Regions from separate parts of the Streptomyces lienomycini genome, predicted to be linked through region 3. Evidence: riboswitches for the same ligand, from Rfam matches in the RefSeq annotation. Region 3 holds a riboswitch; each other region holds the start of a gene.

Region 1 (7,160 bases), 1.1 Mb from region 3:
CCACTCACCCGGCTCCGCCCACGCGTGCGGCGCCAGGTTGAACGTCCCCCAGTGGATCGGCAGCAGCGCCCCGCGGGGCGTGCCTCCCTGGAGGTCGAGGTGGGCGCGGACGCCCTCCTCGGGGGTCATGTGGATGTCCGGCCAGAACTCGGCGTACGCGCCCAGCTGGATCATCGTGGCGTCGAACGGGCCGTGGGCGGCGCCGATCTCCCGGAAGCCGTCGAAGTAGCCGGTGTCCCCGCTGTGGTAGACGCGGTGTTCCTCCCCGGCGACGACCCAGGACGCCCAGAGGGTGTGCTGCGTGTTGCGCAGCCCGCGTCCGCAGAAGTGCCGGGCCGGGGTCGCCGTGAGGGTGAGGCCGTCGACGCGCGTCGACTCGTGCCAGTCCAGCTCGCGCAGCCGGTCGGGGGAGACACCCCAGTGTTCGAGGTGGGCGCCGACGCCCAGCGGCACGGCGAACACGGTGTCCGTGCCGGCCAGCGCCTTGATGGTCGGCATGTCCAGGTGGTCGTAGTGGTCGTGGGAGACGACGACGACGTCGACCGGGCCGAGGGCGGCCAGTGGCAGCGGCACCGGATGCAGGCGCTTGGGGCCGGCGAAGGGGACCGGGGAACAGCGCTCGCCCCACACGGGGTCGAAGAGCACGCGCCGCCCGTCGATCTCGGCGAGCACGCTGGAGTGGCCCATCCAGGTCAGCCGGAGTCCGGTGGCGGGCGGCCGGGCGAGATCGGCCACGGTGGTGGCGTGCACCGGCACGGTCCCTTGCGGCGCCCGGCGCAGCCGCGCCGTCCTGTCGAAGTAGATCTTCGCGAATTCGGCGGCCGATCCGGAGGGCCGGGTCCGGGCGGGCGGCCCGGGGTTCTGGAAGACACCGTCACGGAAGTTCGGCGATCTGCGGATGCGCGCCATGCGCTCGCCGCTCGGGTCCGCGCCGAAGGTCGCGGGTCGCAGTGAGCGGATCCCGGGACTCGGGGAACGGAAACCGGCCACGGTACCTCCAGGTGCAGTTGTTCAGGTTCTCATTATGGTCGTCACGTCCTACGTCACCTCGAACGACGGAGGTCACATCCGTGTTCCCCCCGGCCGGGGGCCCGCCGGCCCTGTATAGGGTGACGTGCGTGGGGAGAGTCCGGTTGAGCGTGGCGGAGCGGCGCGAGGAACTGCTGTGCGCCGCCATCGAGCAGATATCGGCGCGGGGTGTGGCGGCGTTGCGCATCGCCGACGTGGCCGCGGCACTCGGTGTCAGCAACGCCCTGGTGCTCTACCACTTCTCCACGAAGGAGAGGCTGGTCGCCGAGGCGTTCACCCATGCCGCCGAGGACGATCTGGCCCGTCTGCGCAAGCTGCTCGGCCGTCGCACGTCGGCGCTGCGCCGGCTGCGGGCGGCCGTGCGGTGGTACGCCCCCACCGGGCAGGCCAAGGGCTGGCGGCTGTGGATCGAGGGCTGGGCGGTGGCACTGCGCGAGCCCGCGCTGCGGGAGGTCAGCCGGGAGCTGGACCGGCAGTGGAAGGCGGCGATCGCCGAGGTCATCGCCGAGGGGGTGGCCGCCGGCGAGTTCCCGTGCCCCGAGCCGGACGCGGCCGCCCTGCGTCTGACGGCCCTGCTCGACGGGCTGGCGGTCCAGCTCACGTCGCACGCGGGCACGGTGTCGCGGGCCCGGGCGCAGGAATGGGTGGACGAGGCGCTGGCCCGCGAACTGGGCCTGGAGCCGAGGGCGTTGGCACCCGTGCGACGCCAGGGACCGTCGCACGGGCACCGGCCGCCCGCCGCCGGGCTCAGGCCACCGAGGCGATCCGCGTCTTGATGTCGTCCGGCGACAGCGTCCCCTTGGCCGTGACGTGGTCGCCCGACGACTCGCCGCGCAGCCGGCGCCCGATCCACGGGACCAGGTACTCGCGCGCCCAGTGCACGTCGTCGCGCCGCACGTCCAGCGTGCCGCGGGGCGGCAGGGGCGGCCAGGGCTGGTCGGGGTCGGCCGGGACGCGCAGGCCGAGCGCCTTCCCCGCGCGCAGCGCCACCCGGGTGTGGCCCTCCGGCGACAGGTGCAGCCGGTCGGCGTCCCATGCCCTGCGGTCCTGGACGCTGCGCAGCGACCACAGGTCGAGCACCGGGCAGCCGTAGCGGTCGGCGATGGCCCGCACATGTCCGTTGTACGTGGCGATCTTGCCGCGCAGGTGCTTGAGGACGGGGACGCCCCTGGTGTCGAACCCGGTGGTCACCAGCACGGTCCCGGCGGCCGAGGTCAGTGCGGCCACCGCCAGTTCGAACCGTTCGGCGACCTCGTCGGGGTCGGTGCCCGGCCGGATGATGTCGTTGCCGCCCGCCGCGAACGAGACCAGGTCCGGCGCGAGGGCGACGACCCGCGGGACCTGTTCCGCCACGATCTGGTCGAGCAGCCTGCCGCGCACGGCGAGGTTGGTGTACGTGAAGTCGCCCTCGGGGCGCCGGTCCGCGAGCAGTACGGCGAAACGGTCGGCCCAGCCGACGAACGACCCGTCGGGGCCACAGTCGCCGACGCCCTCGGTGAAGCTGTCCCCCACCGCCACGTACGACCCGATCACTGCTCTGCTGTCACTCTTCGAATCGTCTGCCACGTCGGCCCATGATTCACCGCGCGTTGTGACCTACGCGACCGTAGGAAGGGGTTGACGGGCGGTGAGAAAGGCCACGCCTAAAGTATTCGTCAATTCCGGAATACACCGAAGGCCGGACCCGGGGATCGGGGTCCGGCCTTCGGTGGCGCGAGGGCAGCCTTCGGGCCGCCGTCAGATCGGTGTACCGGGGGTCAGACGGAGACGCCGTGCGAGCGCAGGAACGCGACCGGGTCGATGTCCGAGCCGTAGTCCGGCGTGGTGCGGATCTCGAAGTGCAGGTGCGGGCCGGTCACGTTGCCGGTGGCGCCCGAGAGACCGACCTGCTGGCCCGCCGTCACCGACTGGCCGGCGGAGACGGAGAGCGAGGAGAGGTGGGCGTACTGGGCGTAGTGGCCGTCGGCGAGCTTGATGACGACCTGGTTGCCGTACGCGCCGCCCCAGCCCGCGGAGACCACGGTGCCCGTGCCGACGGCCTTCAGCGAGGTGCCGGTCGGGACGACGAAGTCCGTGCCGGTGTGGTAGCCGCTGGACCACATGCTGCCGGACTGGTGGTACGGCGTGCCGACGGTGCCGCCCGCGACGGGGGAGGTGTAGCCGCTGGTGGTACCGGCGGACTGGGTGCCGGTGTCCGAGGACGCCGAGGAGTCGGAGGAGTCCGAGGAGGAGGTCTTCTCGGTGTCCGCGGACTTCTGGGCCGGCTTCTCGGCGGCCGGCTTCTCGGCGGGCTTCTGCGTCTTCGCGGAGGACGGCGCCGACGCCTTGGCGGCCGGTCCGTCGATCGAGAGCTCGAGGCCGGGGTGGATCAGCGACGGGTCGGAACCGACGGCCTCGCGGTTGTCCGAGTAGAGCTTCTTCCAGCCGCCGTCCACGTCCTGCTCGTCGGCGATCTTCGAAAGGTAGTCACCGCTCTTCACGGTGTACGTCCGGGAATCCGAGTTCTTCTCGGCGCCGTTCGCGGCGGCCTTCTTGGCGGACGTCGGAATGGACTGCGCGGCCTGCTCGGAAACGGAGTGCGCGGGCGCCGCGTTGGCGCCGGCGGCGCCTATCAGCGGGAGCACGAGCGCGGCGCCACCGGTTCCGGCGACGGCGATGGTGCGGGTCAGGCGCATGGCCCTGGTACTGCGGTGCTTACCCTTCGCGGGCATGGCGAATTCCTCTCCGGCGCCTGCGAGGTGAGCTGTCGGGTGCGGGCTGGAGATGCCCGGCCGCGCCGAAACGCGGCTTTACCCCAAGCCGTTCCGGGAACCGGAACAGGCAGTTCTACCTGTGGGTCCCCCGCTCCTGCCGTGTACGGGTGGTGGATGAGTGCGGGCTCCGGTCGGCGGCAGGATTAGGCGTCCGTCCGGATCGGTGGTGAACGTAAGGGACCGGGACGCGCAGGGACAAGCGCGGGGTTCCCCTGGCGGGTGTTTTGATTGATCCTTTGCGGGAACAGCCGGTAACACTGCGTCGATTTCGAGGGCGGCCAATTCCGCGAATTTCCTTGAATGCCAACCGAATTACGTGAACATGACGGGCAACGCACCGTTACGGATATGACGCTGCTCACGCGTCACCCATCCACCTCTCGCCATTTCAGGCGCAGTTGTCATCAAGGCACCAATTCGGACAGACGGCTCTTATCGTCACGCAATACCCCTTGCGGAGCGGCTGCCGCGTCGAGGCGATGCCGTATCGTCGGGTGGTGCGCCCGCCTGCGAGCAGCGTCGGCGGGGCGGAGTGGGAGGAGTCCCCGTGACGCAGCAGGTCCCGTCGACCGAACCCGAGCTGACCGGTGTGCGCAACTTCCGGGACGTGGGCGGACTGCCGACCGTGGACGGGCGGCGGGTGCGGCAGGGGGTGCTCTTCCGCAGCGGTCACCTGGCGCACGCCACCGGCGAGGACGCCGCCTTCCTGGCGTCGCTGGGTCTGCACACGATCTTCGACTTCCGCAACGCGGCCGACCAGAAGCTCGAGGGGCCGGACGTCGAGCTGCCGGGCGTGCGCAACGTGAACCTGCCGCTGAGCGATCCGGCCGACGGCGCCGAGTTCTGGAAGATGGTCCGCGACGGGGACCTGGACCAGCTGCGGGAGATCCTCGCCGACGGCAAGGCCGCCCACCGGATGATCGACTCCTACCGCGTGATGGTCACGGAGCGCACGGCGGAGCACTCCCGGATCCTGCACGCGCTCGCTGAGGACAGCGTCCCCGCGCTGATGCACTGCGCGGCCGGCAAGGACCGCGCGGGCCTGTCGATCGCGGTCGCCCTGCTCGCCCTGGGCGTCGAGCGCGAGGCCGTCGTCGAGGACTACCTGAAGTCGAACGCCGCGCACCGCCGCTACAAGGTGCGCCGCAGCGGTTCCGCCGCCTCCGCGTACTCCCCCGAGGTCATGGAGCTGCTCAGCCCCCTGTTCGACGCGCGCGCCGAGTACCTGGCGGCGGCCTTCCAGACCGTCGACGAGACGTGGGGCGGGGTCGACGCCTACCTGGAGAAGGGGCTGCGGCTCGCTCCCGAGACCCGGGAGCGGCTGCGCGAGCGGATGCTGGACTGAGCCGGACGCCCGCGGCCCGCTACTTGGCGCCCACCTCGAACAGCAGGTAGAGGAAGCCGCCGAAGACGTGCCCCAGGGCGATGTAGACGAGCAGGCGCACCCACAGGGCGCGCGGGAACTTCTCCTGCATGGCACTCATGGCATCTCTCCGGGGGTCGGGCCGAGGCACAGCGCGGCCGTCGGGCTCTGCAACAGGGTGTGGACGAAGAGCAGCTCGACCCCGTCGGGGTCCTGGGCGGCGATCCGGTGCGGGGTCATCGAGTCGAAGTGGGCACTGTCCCCCGCGGCGAGCCGGTGCTCGCTGTCCCCGAGGCGCAGCCGCAGGCGGCCCTTGAGGACATGGAGCCACTCCTCACCGGGGTGTACGCGCACGACGTCGCCCTGGGAGCCGTACGGCACCTGGACGCGCAGCGCCTGCATGCCGCGGCCCGGCGCTCCGGCCTGGTAGTACGTCCAGCCGCCCGCGCTCGTGGGTTCCATGTCGGCACCGCGCACGACGGCGTCCCGGTCGGCGGCCGTCTCGCCCAGCAGCTCGGCGACGGTCGTACCGTAGACACGGGCGAGGGAGAGCAGCATCGGCAGCGAGGGCTGGCGGTGCCCGGTCTCCAGCCGGGAGAGGTGGGCCGGGGACAGCCCGGCGGCGCGGGCCGCGGTCTCGAGGGTGAGGGCGGCCCGCCGCCTCAGCTCACGCAGCTGCGGCGCGACGGCGGCGACCGCCCCCTCGGCGGGGCCGGTCTCGGAGGAGCTCATGCCTCCATTCAGCCCGAATCTTGCCTGTTGGGCAAATTTCTTGCCTCACAGGCAAAGAGTCGGGCTCAGCGGTTGGCCACCGCCTGCTTGACCAGGGTCTTGCCGAAGTCCCACATCAGCCCCCCGCCGTTGTGCGCGTCCTCCATCACCTCGGTGAAGGCGTCGACGAACCGGTCGGCGTCGTCGGTGTCGATGATCAGCGGCGGGATCAGTTTGATCACCTCCAGGTGGTCGCCGGAGACCTGCGTCAGGATCCGGTGCCGTTGCAGCAGCGGCACCACCACCATCTGCGCGAACAGCCCCTTCCGCGCGGCCTGCAGCATCGTCCAGCGGCTGCGCAGCCCGAGGGAGCTGGGCCGGCCGAACTCGATGCCGATCATCAGCCCCCGCCCCCGTACGTCGGCGAGCAGTTCGTAGCGGTCCACCAGCGCCGCCAGCCGGGACTTCAGCCGCTCCCCCACCGCGGCGGCGTTCGCCACGATCTCCTCGTTCTCCATCACCGACAGCACGGCGAGCCCCGCCGCCATGGCCTGCGCGTTGGACCCGAAGCTCGCCGAGTGGACCTGGACGCGGTCCATCGAGGAGTACACCTTCTGGAAGATCCACTCCTTGCCGAGGGTGGCCCCCACCGGCACGTATCCGCCGGACAGCGCCTTGGCCACGCAGACCAGGTCGGGTTCGACGCCGTCCTCGTGCTGGTAGGCGTAGAACCTGCCGGTCCGGCCGAGGCCCGTCTGCACCTCGTCGGCGATCAGCAGCGCCTTGTGCCGGTGCAGCAGTTCCTGGGCGGCGAGCAGATAGCCGGGCGGCGCCTCGTGCACGCCCTTGCCCTGGACCGGCTCCACGATCAGCGCGGCGACGTCGCCCTTCTTCAGCTCCCGCGCCAGGGCCTCCAGGTCGCCGAGCGGCACCGCGGTGTCGGGCAGCAGGGGCGCGAAGCCCTTGCGGAACCCGTCCTCCCCGTTGACGGAGAGCGAACCGGCGGTGAGTCCGTGGAAGGCGTGCGCGCAGTACAGGATCCGCCGTCTGCCGGTCGCGTACCGGGCGAACTTCAGGGCGGTCTCGACGGCTTCGGTGCCGCTGTTGCCGAAGAAGACACGGTCCAGGTGAGGGCTGTAGGAGAGCAGCTTCTCGGCCAGCAGGCCGGGCAGCGGCGGGCAGTCGAAGCGGGTCAGGTCGGCGAGGGAGGCGTCGAGGACGTCGTGCAGCGCCTGGCGGACGACGGGGTGGTGGCGTCCCAGGCCCATGACGGCGAACCCGGCGAGCATGTCCAGGTAGTCGTT
Region 2 (7,160 bases), 1.3 Mb from region 3:
CCGGGTCCCGGCGAGCCGCGCGACGAGACGGGTGATCCACTCCTGCGCGAACCGGTCCCGGCGGCCCGTCCTGCGGTACTGCGCGGACTTCCACCCCATGAGCGTGCGCAGCGCGGCCGGATCCCGCTCGTCGAACACGAAGCGGACGTCGCCGACCTGGCGGCCGAGCCTGCGTTCCTTGGCGAGGGTGGTCTTGAGGAACTTCGGCGACCGGGCGCGCAGGACCTCCTCGTACGCCGCGTAGCCCCGTGCCACGTCGATGACGTACGTGGCGTGCTCGTCGGCCGCGGCCGGCACGAACAGCCCCTGGCCCGCCTCCAGGTTGTCGAAGGCGAAACTCGACAGGGAGCAGGCGCGCAGCAGTTCGCGGGGGTCGGGGGCCAGCCCCCGGCGCAGCACCGCGCCCTGGCAGTCCGACACCCCGAGCCCGATCGCCCGGCCCTGGCCCAGCGGCCCGCGTTCGTGCGGCAGGAAACCGGCCGCCTCACCGGCGTCGTACACCACGGCCACCCGCGCCCGCGGCCGGACCCGGCCCACGACGTCGGTGAACTCCGGTTCCATGAAGGGGTTGCGCGGAGCCTTCGACCCGGCGCGCAGGTCGCGCCAGCGCTGCCGCTCCCCCTCGTCCAGCTCCTGCGGCCTGAGCACGCGCACACGTCCGCTGTTCAACCCGACCCCCCGATCAAGTCCCCCCTGAACAACAGGAAGGTACCCCGGGGCCGCCCGGAGGGGTAGGTAGCGTGCCATGTTGTTGCCAACCGGTGCACAGGCCTTCAACCGAGGCTTAGCCGATGATGTGTCAGGTTTCGGACATGATCAGGAGACATGATCGGGCGTCCTCGTGCATCATCGTGCGGCTTCGAACGCACTCGCTACGTCCTCGTTCGGAAGCGATCGCCGGTGAGTCGGACGGGTGCGGTGTCCGTATTCTCTGATCATGGACCGCACCGCATATTCACTCGTCGCCACCGACCTGGACGGCACGCTGCTGCGCCGCGACGACACCGTCTCCGACCGGTCGCTGGCCGCGCTGGCGCGGGTGGCCGGGGCCGGTGCGCGGCACCTGGTGGTGACGGGGCGCCCGGCCCCGCGGGTGCGGTCCCTGCTCGACCGCCTCGGCTGCACGGGCCTCGCGGTGTGCGGACAGGGCGCGCAGGTGTACGACGCGGGCGCGCACCGGATGCGCTGGTCGGTCACCCTGGACCGGGAGCTGGCCGAGACCGCGCTCGGCAAGATCGAGGCCGAGGTGGGCCAGGTGTACGCCGCGGTCGACCAGGACGGGGTCGACGGGCTCACCCTCATCGAGCCGGGGTACCTGATGCCCCACCCGACGCTGCCCGCGGTGCGCGTCGAGCGGCGTGCCGAGCTGTGGGCCACCCCGATCAGCAAGGTGCTGCTGCGCCACCCCGAACTGACCGACGACGAGCTGACGGAGACGGCCCGCGCGGTGGTCGGTTCCCTCGCGACGGTCACCATGTCGGGGCCGGGCACGGTGGAGCTGCAGCCGTGCGGCATCACCAAGGCGACCGGCCTGGCGCTGGCCGCCGAGCACCTCGGCGTCGAGCGGCGGCGGACCATCGCCTTCGGGGACATGCCCAACGACATCCCCATGTTCGACTGGGCGGCCCACGGCGTCGCCATGGCCGGTGCCCACCCGGAACTCAAGGCGGTCGCCGACGAGGTCACCACGACGAACGAGGACGACGGCGTGGCCGTCGTCCTCGAGCGGATCTTCGGTACCTCTTAGTACGTTCCGGTGCCTCGCGGGGCTCAGTACGCGCTGAAGACGTTGTCCATCGAGCCGTAGCGGTCGGCCGCGTAGTTGCAGGCCGCGGTGATGTTGGCGACCGGGTCGTACGGGTCCCAGGAGGTGCCCTCGACGTGGTACGCCTGGAAGGTCGGGTCGATCACCTGGAGCAGGCCCTTGGACGGGGTGCCGTTGACGGCGTTGATGTCCCAGTTGTTGATGGCGAGCGGGTTGCCGGAGGACTCCCGCATGATGTTGCGGTGGATGCCGTCGTAGCTCCCGGGGATGCCGTGCTGCGCCATGATGTCGAGCGACTCGCGGATCCAGCCGTCGAGGTTGTCCGGGTACGCCGTCGCCGCCGTGGTGGCGGTCGTGGCGGCGGCCGGGGTGGCCGCGGAGGCGGTGCTGGCGCCGATGAGCGGCAGCGCGAGCACCGCGGCACCGGTGCCGGCCACGGCGAGCCTGCGCACGAGGCGGCCGGTGCGGGCGTGACGGTTGTGAAGGTTGGCAGACATGCTGTGTCCCTCTCCTTACGCCTGCGAGGTGAGCTGTCGGGTTCGGGCGGGGAGGTGCCCGGCCGTGCCCTGACGGGTACGGCTTCACCCCGAGCCGCTCCGGTGGTGACCGGTGCGGCGACTTACCTGGGTCCCCCGCTCCTGCCGGCGAGTGTGTTGGCGGATGACTGTGCGTCCGGGCGGTGGCAGGATTCGGCGTCCGCCCGACAGGCCGGGAACGTATGCGAGAGCACATGTCCGGAACAAGTGCAGGAATCACCCAACATGCCTGTTGACCTTGGTCTGGGGGGTTTGTGGCTCTTGATCCTTTGCGGTTGCCAACCCCCAACTGGCTTGCGGGGCAAAGGGAGGGCACAGGTGGCGACGGGGTTGCCTGCCGGCGGCCCGGCGTGAGCCAACTCACTGGCCTCAACAAGCGCGGCAAAACGGGCATTAACCTCAACAGGGCGCCAATCGGCCACGGGTGGGGACGGCTTCGGGTGTCGAGCGCCCGGGGGAGGGAAACGAGGGGTGGGGGAGCGCGCGCCGCGCCTGTCGAGCGGGCGCGCGTGCCGATCGGGTGACGTTCTCGAAGCGCGGGCCGTTGGGAGGGGTGATGGGATCTTCGGTGGTGGGGGTCTTCGGTGGTGAGGATCTTCGGCGGCGGGGATCCCCGGTGGCGTGGATCTTCGAGGGCGGTTTCCGCTCCGCTCGTACTCCGGGGCGCGTCCCCTCCGGCTCCTCGGGCGAGGTCCGTCAAAATCTGCTCATATCACCTGATCAAAAACATACCGTTCATGATCCGATACCGACCGGCCTGTAACCGTGGGCGCTAGCGGTGATCGAAACGTGACCGGATACGCTGACTTGAGTGGTGGCAGCGACCTATCGACAACCGGGTAATCGCCAGTAGACACCAGCAGACAGGAGACCCCTCGTGACCGTCGTCGGGCCGTTCGGGCTGAGCGTGCGGGACCAGGCTCTGGAAGCCGATGTCCAGGCCGGATTGGTTGCTGTCGAGGAAGGGTTGCTTGAGGCAACCAAAAGCGAGGTGCCGTTCATCACGGGAGCCGCCCAGCACCTGGTGCGGGCCGGCGGGAAGCGGTTCCGGCCGCTGCTGGTGATGCTCTCCTCCCAGTTCGGCGACCCCTACGCCCCCGGCATCGTGCCTTCCGCCGTGGTCGTGGAGCTGACCCACCTGGCCACGCTCTACCACGACGACGTGATGGACGAGGCCGCCGTGCGGCGCGGGGTGCCCAGCGCGAACACCCGCTGGGACAACTCGGTCGCGGTCCTCACCGGCGACTTCCTGTTCGCGCGCGCCTCGCAGATCCTCGCCGACCTCGGCCCCGAGGCGGTCCGGGTCCAGGCCCTCGCGTTCGAGCGGCTGGTCACCGGCCAGATCCTGGAGACGGCGGGACCGCAGGACGGCCGGGACCCGGTCGACCACTACCTGGACGTGCTGGGCGGCAAGACCGGCTCCCTGGTGGCGGTCTCCTGCCGGTTCGGCGCGATGATGTCCGGCGCCGACGAGACGGTCGTGGACGTCCTGACCCAGTACGGCGAGCGGCTCGGCGTCGCCTTCCAGCTCGCGGACGACGTCCTGGACATCGCCTCCGACTCCGACGAGTCCGGCAAGACGCCCGGCACGGACCTGCGCGAGGGCATCCCCACGCTGCCGGTGCTGCGGCTGCGCGAGCGGGCGGCCCGGCTGGGGCTCGCCGAGGACATCGCGCTGTGCGAGCTGCTCGACTCCGATCTGAGCGACGACGCGCGGCACGGCGAGGCGCTGCGCCTGCTGCGCGCCCACCCCGCCCTCGAACAGGCGCGGAGGGACACCGTCCGGTACGCCGAGGAGGCCCGGGCGGCGCTCGCCCCGCTGCGCGAGTGCGACGCGAAGGTCGCGCTGCTGGAGCTGTGCGACGCGGTGGTGCACCGGGCGGGCTGACCGCTCCCCTCGCGGGTGCGTGCCGCGCCGTCCGCCCGGTCCACTCGTGACGCCCGTCACGAGTGCGACCGTTCGTCGCCGGGCGGCGTACTCCGCCCCTACGGGCTGGGGGAGCCGTCGCTCCTCCGTGTCATCCCGCAGGAGTAGGCGGAGTTGAGCCCGCGGTCTGACGATTCCGCTCCGGTGATTTGGTCAGATGGACACCACGGAAAACACCAATCCTCACCGATTCGGGTGAGAATGGCGGCTCACGGGTGAACGAGTGCGAGGTCGCGAGACAGCCGCCGCCGACGACGGAGGTAGGGCACACATGGCACCGATCGATTCCGACGACAACACGACCGCCGGTGAGGGCGAGGAGCTGCGGGCCGGACGGCGCAGGGCCGCGCGGTACGTCGTCCCGGTGGCGGTGATGGGAGTGGCGGCCGCGACGATCGGGCTCGTGCCCGCGCTCGCCGACTCCGGGGACCCCGACCTGCCGAAGATCACGGCGGAGCAGCTCGTCCAGAAGATCGCCGAGTCGGACACCCAGCAGATGTCCGGCACGGTGCGGATCAGCACGGACCTGGGGCTGCCGGACCTCGGCGGGCTGGAGAGCGGCCTGCTGTCCGGCATGTCCGCGGGGCCCGGCTCCGGCGGCGACGGCGAGGGCTCCGCCGCCGACCCGTCGGCCAAGCTCACCGAGCTGGTGTCCGGCAGCCACACCCTGCGCGTCGCGGCCGACGGCCCCGACCGGCAGAAGGTGTCCCTGCTGGAGGACGCCGCCGAGTACAGCCTGATCCACAACGGCAAGGACGTCTGGGGCTACGACAGCAAGTCCAACGAGGTCTACCACTCCACCGGCCCGGGCTCCGCCGAGCGGCCGGAGAAGGACGTGCCGGCCACTCCGAAGGACTTCGCCGACCAGGCCCTCAAGGCGATCGACGACACCACGTCCGTGACCGTCGGCGGCACCGCTCAGGTGGCCGGCCGGGACGCGTACCGACTGGTCGTCGAGCCCAGGCAGGACGGTTCCACGGTCGGCGCCATCACCGTGGCCGTGGACGCCGAGACCGGGACGCCGCTGAAGTTCACGCTGACCCCCGCGAGCGGCGGAGCCGCCGTCGTGGACGCGGGCTTCACCAAGGTCAGCTTCGCCAAGCCGGACGCGTCGACGTTCGACTTCACCCCGCCCGAGGGAGCGAAGGTCACCGAGGGCGACGAGGGCGACGAGGGCGCCAAGACCCCGGACCACGGCCGCGAGGCCGAGGACCTGGGCGGCCTCGCCGGTGACCTGGGCGGCCTCGACGTGATCGGCGAGGGCTGGAACTCCGTCGCCGCCTTCGACACCGGCGCCCGGGGCGGCCTGCCCACGGCCTCCGCCGGAGGCGACCTCGGCGACCTCGGCGGCTTCCTCGGCTCCTTCGGCGACCAGGTCAAGGGCGACTTCGGCTCCGGCACCGTCTTCAAGACCCGCCTGGTCAACGCCCTGATCACGGACGACGGCAAGGTCTACGCCGGTGCGGTCACCAAGGACGCGCTGGTGAAGGCGGCCGACGCCGCGCAGTAGGAGGTACGGCGCAGCCCAGCCGTACGGCGAAGCGGCCGTGGAAGGCGCAGAGGCCGAAGCGGCCCAAGAGGACGAGAAGAGAGGGAGCCGATGGCCGGACCGTCCGTCACGGAGCCGGAGCGCCCGGACCGGGGGAGCGCGGCGGACGCCGTCATCGCCACCCGCGCGCTCACCAAGCGCTACCGCGGCGGACAACTCGCCGTCGACGGTCTCGACCTGACCGTCCCGGCGGGCAGCGTCTTCGGCTTCCTCGGCCCCAACGGCTCCGGCAAGACCACCACCATCCGCATGCTGATGGGCCTGATCGAACCCACCTCGGGCAGCGCCCGGGTGCTCGGCCGGCCCATGCCGCGCGCGGCCCGCACCGTACTGCCCCGGGTCGGCGCCCTCATCGAGGGCCCGGCCCTGTACGGCTTCCTCTCCGGCCGCGACAACCTGCTGCGCTACGACGCCGCCGACCCCACCGCCGACCCGCGCACCCGGCGCGAGCGCGTCGCCGCCGCGCTGGACCGGGTGGGTCTCGCGGCGGCCGGCGGCAAGAAGGCGAAGGCGTACTCGCTCGGCATGAAGCAGCGCCTCGGCCTCGCCGCGGCGCTGCTCCAGCCGCGCCGCCTGCTCGTCCTGGACGAGCCGACCAACGGACTCGACCCCCAGGGCATGCGCGAGATCCGCACCCTCGTCCGTGAACTGGCCTCCGACGGCACCACCGTCTTCCTCTCCTCCCACCTCCTGGACGAGATCGAGCAGGTCTGCACCCACGCCGCCGTGATGGCACAGGGCCGCCTGATCACCCAGGGCGCGGTGGCCGACCTGGCGGCCGGTGCGCGCGGCCGGCTGGCGGTGACCACGCCGGACGCGGGCGACGCGGCCCGGGTGCTGAAGGAGCAGGGGGCCGCGGACGTGGTCGTCGACGGGGACCGGGTGACGGCGGAACCACCGGAGCGCGACCTGGCCGAGGTGAACGCGGCGCTGGTCGCGGCCCGCGTCAGGGTCCGGGGCTTCGTTCTGGAACGCGCCTCGCTGGAGGACGCGTTCGTGGCGCTGACCGGGGAGGGTTTCGATGTCGCGGGCTGAAGCACCGGGGGAGCCGATGCCGAAGGCCGCGGCGACGAGCGGGACGCCGGGCCCCGGGCCGGAAGCGGTGCGGACTCCGGGTCCGCTGTGGTCCCTCGGGCTGCTCCGCAGCGAGCTGGTGACCACCTTCCGGCGCTGGCGCACCCTCGCCCTGCTGGCCGTGCTCGCCGCCGTGCCGGTCCTGGTGGGCATCGCCGTGCGGATCGAGACGAGCGACGGGTCCTCGCCGGGCGGCGGGGGCGGCGGTCAGGGACCGGCGTTCATCTCGCAGGTCAGCAACAACGGCCTGTTCCTGGTCTTCACCGCGCTCGCCGCGACCCTTCCGTTCTTCCTGCCGATGGCCATCGG
Region 3 (7,160 bases):
CAGGTGCTCGGCACCTACTGCCTCGGCGGCACCCTCACCTCCCGCCTGGACCGTGTCCTGCGCGAGGAGAAGGGCTACACCTACGGTGTCCGGGCGTTCGGGCAGGTCCTGCGTTCCGCGCCGGACGGCACGGGCGCCGCGATGCTCGCCATCAGCGGCTCCGTCGACACCCCCAACACCGGCCCCGCGCTCGACGACCTGTGGACGGTGCTGCGCAAGCTCGCCGCCGAGGGACTCACCGACGCCGAGCGCGATGTGGCGGTGCAGAACCTGGTGGGCGTCGCTCCGCTGAAGTACGAGACGGCGGCGGCCGTGGCGGACACGCTCGCCGACCAGGTCGAGCAGCACCTGCCCGACGACTTCCAGGCGACGCTCTACCGTCAACTCGCCGCCACGGGCACGGTGGAGGCCACCGCGGCGGTCGTCAACGCCTTCCCGGTGGACCGCCTCGTGACGGTCCTCGTCGGTGACGCCGCGCAGATCAGGGAGCCCGTCGAGGCCCTCGGCATCGGCGAAGTCACCGTGGTGGCCGCCGAGTAGCGGCACGCGCGTGAGGCGGCCCTGGTGACCGATGTGTCACCAGGGCCGCCGTTTGTCCGGATTGGGAGAGTGATCGCCTGTCTGCCCTGTGGCGTGCGCTACAAAATGCCTGTTGCGTTTGAGGATTGAACGCAGCCGCGTTTAGCGTCATCCGGGCTGTTCGTCAGGCAGTGCGCCGCACCCGCGGCACCGGACAGTCATCGCCGAGTCCCCGTACGGCGCGAGCCAGGGGAGCCGGGGACCCATCGCAGTCCCTGGGGTGAATCGGACGCCCGCGCGTGCAGCGAGGGGGTCCGTAGGAGACCTTCCACCTCCGAACCCGTCAGCTAACCCGGTAGGCGAGAGGGAAGGAAAGGACAAGCCTCTACATGGCGTTCACGCGCGCCACCGGGAAGCACCGCCGTCCAGGCCGGGTGCACCGCAGCACCGCCCGCGCGGCGGGAGTCGCGGCCCTCGCCACCACCGGCGTCGTCGGCACCCTCGCGGCTCCGGCGCTCGCCGCCGAGCCCGAGGTGGAGCAGAGCGGACTCACCCCGGTCGTCACCATCGGCGACTCCATAGCCGACGAGGTCGACGCCCAGGCCGTCGCCCAGGAGCAGGCGGCCGCGGACGCCGCCGCCCGCGAGGCGGCCCGGGAAGCGGCCCGCGAGCGGGCGGCCGAGGCGGCCAAGGAGGCGCACGAGGCCAAGGAGCGCGCCGCGCGTGAGGCGGAGCGCAAGCGCCTCAACACCTTCGTCGCGCCGATCACCGCCTCATACGTCTCCACGGCGTACCAGGCCGGCAGTTCTCTGTGGTCCTCCGGCAGCCACACCGGCATCGACTTCCACGCCTCCAGCGGCACCTCCGTGCACGCCGTCGGCGTCGGCACCGTCGTCGAGGCAGGCTGGGGCGGGGCGTACGGCAACCAGGTCGTGATCAAGATGCACGACGGCACGTACACGCAGTACGGGCACCTGTCGTCCATCGGCGTCTCGGTCGGCCAGTCGGTCGAGCCCGGCCGGCAGATCGGCATCTCCGGCGCCACCGGCAACGTCACCGGGCCCCACCTGCACTTCGAGGCCCGTACGAGCCCCGAGTACGGTTCGGACATGGACCCCGTCGCCTATCTCCGCTCCCACGGCGTGAACATCTGACAACGGCATCCGAAAGACCCCGGCTTCACGAGCCGGGGCTTTTCGCATTTAATGGCGCTTGACTGGGCCGCCAGTCGCCGGGTGCGCGTTCATCGGTGACGTTTCGCGGGGGAAGTCGACGTTCGACGGGGAAAGGGAGGGCGGTCATGCGTATTCCGGCGCATTCGGTGTGCACGGCGATCCGGGACGACATCGTCACCGGCGTCCACGGCCGCGGGAGCCGGCTCACTGAGGAACTCCTCGCCCGCCGTTACGGCGTCTCCCGCGTACCGGTCCGTGAGGCCCTGCGCACGCTGGAGGCCGAGGGCTTCGTGGTGACCCGGCGACACGCGGGCGCGTGCGTCGCGGAACCGACCGAGCGGGAGGCCGCCGACCTGCTGGAGGCGCGTGCGCTGCTGGAGCCGCTCGGCGCCTCCCGGGCCGCCCGGCGGCACACCGAGGCCCACCTCAAGGTGTTGCGCGGGCTGGTCAGGCTGGGGCAGGAGCGGGCCAGGCAGGGCACCGGGGAGGACCTGCGCTCCCTGGGCGGCTGGTTCCACGAGACCCTCGCCCAGGCGACCGGCAGTCCCTCGCTGACGGCGCTGCTGACCCAGCTCCACCACAAGATCGCCTGGATGTACGTGGTGGAGGCGCAGTCCGGTCCGGTGGAGTACTGGGCGGAGCACGGCGCGATCGTCGACGCGGTGGCCCGCGGGGACGGCGAACGCGCGCGTGCGCTGATGGCGCTGCACACCGAGCGCTCGGCGTCCGCGCACCGGCTGCGCTTCGCCTCCGGCGACGGACGGGCCAAGCGCGTGAGGAATGCGCAACATCCCGTAAACACGACCGGACTGCGGCGGTAACACGGGCGCCGTATACAAAGGAGAGGAATTCCGGACGCGTTTCCGGAGTCCGTCGAATATGCGGGCGGCGCCTGAAAGCGGAGGCTCCGGACAGGAAATGCGAAAGGCCCGTCCGGTGCTCCCGGCGGGCCTTTCGGTGCTGCTGTCCGTCAGACGGTCTCGGGAAGCTCCTCGAGCCCCTCGGCGACCAGCTTCGCCAGCCGCTCCAGGGCGGCTTCCGCGCCCTCGGCGTCGGAGGCGAGCACGATCTCCTCGCCGCCCTGGGCGCCGAGGCCGAGGACGGCCAGCATGGAGGCCGCGTTGACGGGGGAACCGTCGGCCTTGGCGATCGTCACCGGGACGCCTGTGGCCGTGGCGGCTCGGACGAAGATGGAGGCGGGGCGGGCGTGGAGACCCTCGGCCCAGCCGACGTTGACGCGGCGCTCAGCCATGTGATGCTGCCCTTCAGGTGTTCAGAGGGGGTTTGAAGTTGTCTAGACCAGTCTTGTCTAGACCAGTTTCCCACACGTGAAGCGTTCCCGGGACGGCCCGTGTGCCGCCCCGTGCGGTCGTCGGACCGCGGCCTCGGTCCGAGCTCCCGTCCCCCACAGACTGCCCCGCGCCGTTGTCGTACGCGAGCCGTACTGTGGGGGCCATGCAGACCTCGTCGGACCGGCACGAGTACCCCGCCCACTGGGAAGCCGACGTGGTGCTGCGCGACGGCGGCACCGCGCGCGTCCGCCCCATCACCGTTGATGACGCCGAGCGCCTGGTCAGCTTCTACGAGCAGGTCTCCGACGAGTCGAAGTACTACCGCTTCTTCGCGCCGTACCCTCGCCTGTCCGCCAAGGACGTCCACCGCTTCACGCACCACGACTTTGTGGACCGGGTGGGACTCGCGGCCACCATCGGCGGCGAGTTCATCGCCACCGTACGCTACGACCGGATCGGCCCCGGCGGAACACCCGCCGCCTCCCCGGCCGACGAGGCCGAGGTCGCCTTCCTCGTCCAGGACGCCCACCAGGGCCGGGGCGTCGCCTCCGCGCTCCTCGAACACATCGCCGCCGTCGCCCGCGAGCGCGGCATCCGCCGCTTCGCCGCCGAGGTGCTGCCCGCCAACACCAAAATGATCAAGGTGTTCATGGACGCCGGGTACACCCAGAAGCGGAGCTTCGAGGACGGTGTGGTCCGCCTGGAGTTCGGTCTCGAACCCACCGACCGCTCGCTCGCCGTGCAGTACGCGCGCGAGCACCGCGCGGAGGCCCGCTCCGTCCAGCGGCTGCTGCAGCCCGGCTCGGTCGCCGTCGTCGGCACCGGCCGCACCCCCGGCGGCGTCGGCCGCAGCATCCTCGGCAACATCCGGGACGCGGGCTACGCGGGCCGGCTGTACGCCGTGAACAGTGCCTTCCCCGAGGAGCGCAAGGAACTCGACGGGGTCCCGGCGTGCCGCTCCGTGCGCGACATCGACGGGCCCGTCGACCTCGCCGTCGTCACCGTGCCCGCCGAGCACGTCCCGGACGTCGTCGCGGAGTGCGGCGAGCACGGCGTGCAGGGACTGGTGGTGATCTCCGCCGGTTACGCCGACAGCGGCCCCGAGGGACGCGAACGCCAGCGCGCCCTCGTGCGGCAGGCGCGCACCTACGGCATGCGGATCATCGGGCCCAACGCCTTCGGGATCATCAACACCTCCCCCGACGTGCGGCTCAACGCCTCCCTCGCCCCCGAGATGCCGCGCCCCGGCCGGATCGGCCTGTTCGCCCAGTCCGGCGCCATCGGCATCGCCCTGCTCTCCCGGCTGCACCGGCGCGGCGGCGGGGTCACCGGCCACACCGGCGTCTCCACCTTCGTCTCCTCCGGCAACCGCGCCGACGTCTCCGGCAACGACGTGCTGCAGTACTGGTACGACGACCCGGAGACCGACGTCGCCCTGATGTACCTGGAGTCCATCGGCAACCCGCGCAAGTTCACCCGCCTGGCCCGGCGGACCGCGGCCGCCAAGCCCCTGGTCGTCGTGCAGGGCGCCCGGCACGGCGGCGTGGCACCCCAGGGGCACGCCGTACGGGCGACACGGCTGCCGCACGCGACGGTCTCCGCGCTGCTGCGGCAGGCCGGCGTGATCCGGGTCGACACCATCACCGACCTGGTCGACGCGGGGCTGCTGCTCGCCCGCCAGCCGCTGCCCCCCGGACCGAGGGTGGCCATCCTGGGCAACTCGGAGTCCCTGGGACTGCTCACCTACGACGCGTGCCTGTCCGAGGGCCTGCGCCCGCAGCCCCCGCTGGACCTGACGACGGCCGCCTCGGCCGACGACTTCCACGCGGCCCTGTCCCGCGCCCTGGCCGACGACACGTGCGACGCGGTCGTCGTCACCGCCATCCCGACGGTGGGGGAGGGGGCCGCCGGGGACGCCGCGCTGGCGGAGGCCCTGCGCTCGGCGGCGGCCGCGGTCCCCACCAAGCCGGTCCTCGTGGTCCACGTGGAGCTGGGCGGCCTGGCGCAGGCCCTGTCCGCGGCGGCGAGCACCGCCCCGCAGGCCGCCCCCGGCCCCGCCGAGGAGGCCCTGCCCGCCGCCCCGGCCCAGTCGCCGCCCGCCGTCCGGGCCCCGGAGGGGACCCACCTCATCCCCGCCTACCCCGCCGCAGAGCGGGCCGTCCGCGCTCTCGGCGAAGCCGTCGCCTACGCGCAGTGGCGGCGCGACGCCGCCGACCCCGGCAAGGTCCCGGAGTACGACGACATCGACGAGAAGGGCGCCGCCGAGCGCATAGCGGGGCACCTCGCGCGCGGGCAGGGGCTCACCCTCGGCGGCGAGGAGACCTGCGACCTGCTCGGCAGGTACGGAGTCCACGTCCACCGCGCCCTGCCCGCCCCCACCCCAGACGACGCTACGGCCGCCGCGCGGACCATCGGCTACCCCGTCGCCCTCAAGGCCACCGCCCCGCACCTGCGCCACCGCGCCGACCTGGGCGGCGTACGCCTCGACCTCGCGGACGAGGAGCAACTGCGCAGGGCCTACGCCGAATTGACCGAGCTGTTCGGCAGGCCCGCGGAGCTGCGCCCGGTGGTGCAGGGCATGGCCCCGCGCGGCGTCGACACGGTCGTGCGGGCGGTCATCGACCCGGCGGCCGGCGCGGTGCTCTCCTTCGGCCTCGCCGGCGCCGCCACCCAACTGCTCGGCGACATGGCGCACCGGCTGATCCCGGTCACCGACCGGGACGCCACCTCGCTCATCCGTTCGATCCGCACGGCGCCGCTCCTCTTCGGCTGGCGCGGCTCGGCCCCCGTCGACGCCGCCGCCCTGGAGGAGCTGCTGCTGCGGGTCTCGCGGCTGGTCGACGACCATCCGGAGGTCGTCGCGGTCACCCTCGAACCGGTCGTGGTCGCCCCGGACGGCCTGAGCGTCCTCGGCGCCTCCGTGCGCCTCGCGCCCCCTCCCGCCCGGGACGACCTGGGCCCCAGGACCCTGCCGGCGTACTGACCCGCCGCGGCCCGGCGGCGACCCGGGCACCGCCCGAGGACGACCTGAGCAGGGCCCGAGCACGGTCCGGGACGGGTACCCGCAGGAGCGTCCCTCGCAGTCATTGGGTCCCCGTAGGATGGACGGCATGGCCAAGACCAGTACGACGACCCAGGGGCTGCGAGCGGCGATCGAGCGCAGCGGCTACTACCCGGCCCTCGTGGCCGAGGCGGTGGAGGCCGCCGTGGGCGGCGAGCCCGTGCGGTCGTACCTGGTCCACCAGGAGACGACGTTCGACCAGAACGAGGTGCGCCGGCACGTGACCGTGCTGGTGCTCACCGGCAACCGCTTCATCGTCAGCCACACCGACGAGCAGGCCGCCGACGACACCTCCCCGACGCCGTACGCCACGACGTCCACGGAGTCCGTCAAGCTCGGCCGGATCTCGTCCATCGTCGTCAGCCGCGTCGTCGCCAACCCCGAGAAGTACAAGCCGGGCACGCTGCCCCGCGAGATCGTGCTCACCATCGGCTGGGGCGCCGTCTCCCGCCTCGACCTGGAGCCCGCCGCCTGCGGCGACCCCAACTGCGAGGCCGACCACGGCTACACGGGCAGCTCCACGGCCGACGACCTCAGCCTGCGCGTCAGCGAGGCCGGGGACGGCCCCGAGACGGTGCGCCAGGCGCTCGCCTTCGCCCAGGCCCTCTCCGAGGCGACCGCGGACTCCACACGCTGATGGCGCAGTACACCGCCTGGGACACCCACCCGGAACCGCTCCCCGTCGACTCCGCCCCCGTACCCGAGTACGGCACGGGTTCGCTCGCCGACCTGCTGCCCACCCTGGCCGCCGGCCTCGGCGTCCCCGGCATGACCGCGGGCATCACCGAACTGACCCCCGCCGACCGCAACTGCGTCTTCCTCATCGACGGCCTCGGCTGGGAGCAACTGCGCGCGCACCCGGACGACGCCCCCTTCCTCAGCTCCCTCCTGGAGAGCTCGCGGGGCGGCACCGGACGTCCGATCACCGCCGGCTACCCGGCGACCACGGCGACCTCCCTCGCCTCCGTCGGCACCGGCCTGCCGCCGGGCGCCCACGGCCTGCCCGGCTACACCGTGCGCAATCCGGACACCGGCGCGCTGATGAACCAGCTGCGCTGGCAGCCGTGGACCGCACCGGGCCCCTGGCAGCCGTACCCCACCGTCTTCGGCCTC

The links. A riboswitch is a leader RNA that binds a small molecule or an ion and turns the genes downstream of it on or off. The one in region 3 is predicted to bind cyclic di-AMP.
Region 1: linked by a shared signal. The riboswitch ahead of BJ961_RS13465 (M23 family metallopeptidase) and the one ahead of BJ961_RS08945 (M23 family metallopeptidase) in region 3 are both predicted to bind cyclic di-AMP.
Region 2: linked by a shared signal. The riboswitch ahead of BJ961_RS03070 (transglycosylase SLT domain-containing protein) and the one ahead of BJ961_RS08945 (M23 family metallopeptidase) in region 3 are both predicted to bind cyclic di-AMP.

What each region holds. Positions count from the first base shown of each region.
Region 1 covers NZ_CP116257.1:3,001,669-3,008,828, reverse strand. The annotation lists gene BJ961_RS13480 (MBL fold metallo-hydrolase) at 1-990, opposite strand, end outside; gene BJ961_RS13475 (TetR/AcrR family transcriptional regulator) at 1,119-1,805, shown strand; gene BJ961_RS13470 (SGNH/GDSL hydrolase family protein) at 1,777-2,562, opposite strand; gene BJ961_RS13465 (M23 family metallopeptidase) at 2,787-3,740, opposite strand; cyclic di-AMP (ydaO/yuaA leader) riboswitch at 3,743-3,902, opposite strand; gene BJ961_RS13460 (tyrosine-protein phosphatase) at 4,330-5,127, shown strand; gene BJ961_RS13455 (DUF6126 family protein) at 5,147-5,266, opposite strand; gene BJ961_RS13450 (helix-turn-helix domain-containing protein) at 5,263-5,877, opposite strand; gene BJ961_RS13445 (aspartate aminotransferase family protein) at 5,943-7,160, opposite strand, start outside.
Region 2 covers NZ_CP116257.1:637,807-644,966, forward strand. The annotation lists gene BJ961_RS03060 (GNAT family N-acetyltransferase) at 1-648, opposite strand, end outside; gene BJ961_RS03065 (HAD family hydrolase) at 938-1,747, shown strand; gene BJ961_RS03070 (transglycosylase SLT domain-containing protein) at 1,771-2,262, opposite strand; cyclic di-AMP (ydaO/yuaA leader) riboswitch at 2,267-2,434, opposite strand; gene BJ961_RS03075 (polyprenyl synthetase family protein) at 3,179-4,189, shown strand; gene BJ961_RS03080 (LolA family protein) at 4,500-5,738, shown strand; gene BJ961_RS03085 (ABC transporter ATP-binding protein) at 5,829-6,812, shown strand; gene BJ961_RS03090 (ABC transporter permease) at 6,799-7,160, shown strand, end outside.
Region 3 covers NZ_CP116257.1:1,937,098-1,944,257, forward strand. The annotation lists gene BJ961_RS08940 (M16 family metallopeptidase) at 1-540, shown strand, start outside; cyclic di-AMP (ydaO/yuaA leader) riboswitch at 732-896, shown strand; gene BJ961_RS08945 (M23 family metallopeptidase) at 909-1,673, shown strand; gene BJ961_RS08950 (GntR family transcriptional regulator) at 1,820-2,515, shown strand; gene BJ961_RS08955 (HPr family phosphocarrier protein) at 2,665-2,946, opposite strand; gene BJ961_RS08960 (bifunctional acetate--CoA ligase family protein/GNAT family N-acetyltransferase) at 3,150-5,969, shown strand; gene BJ961_RS08965 (DUF5998 family protein) at 6,088-6,684, shown strand; gene BJ961_RS08970 (alkaline phosphatase family protein) at 6,684-7,160, shown strand, end outside.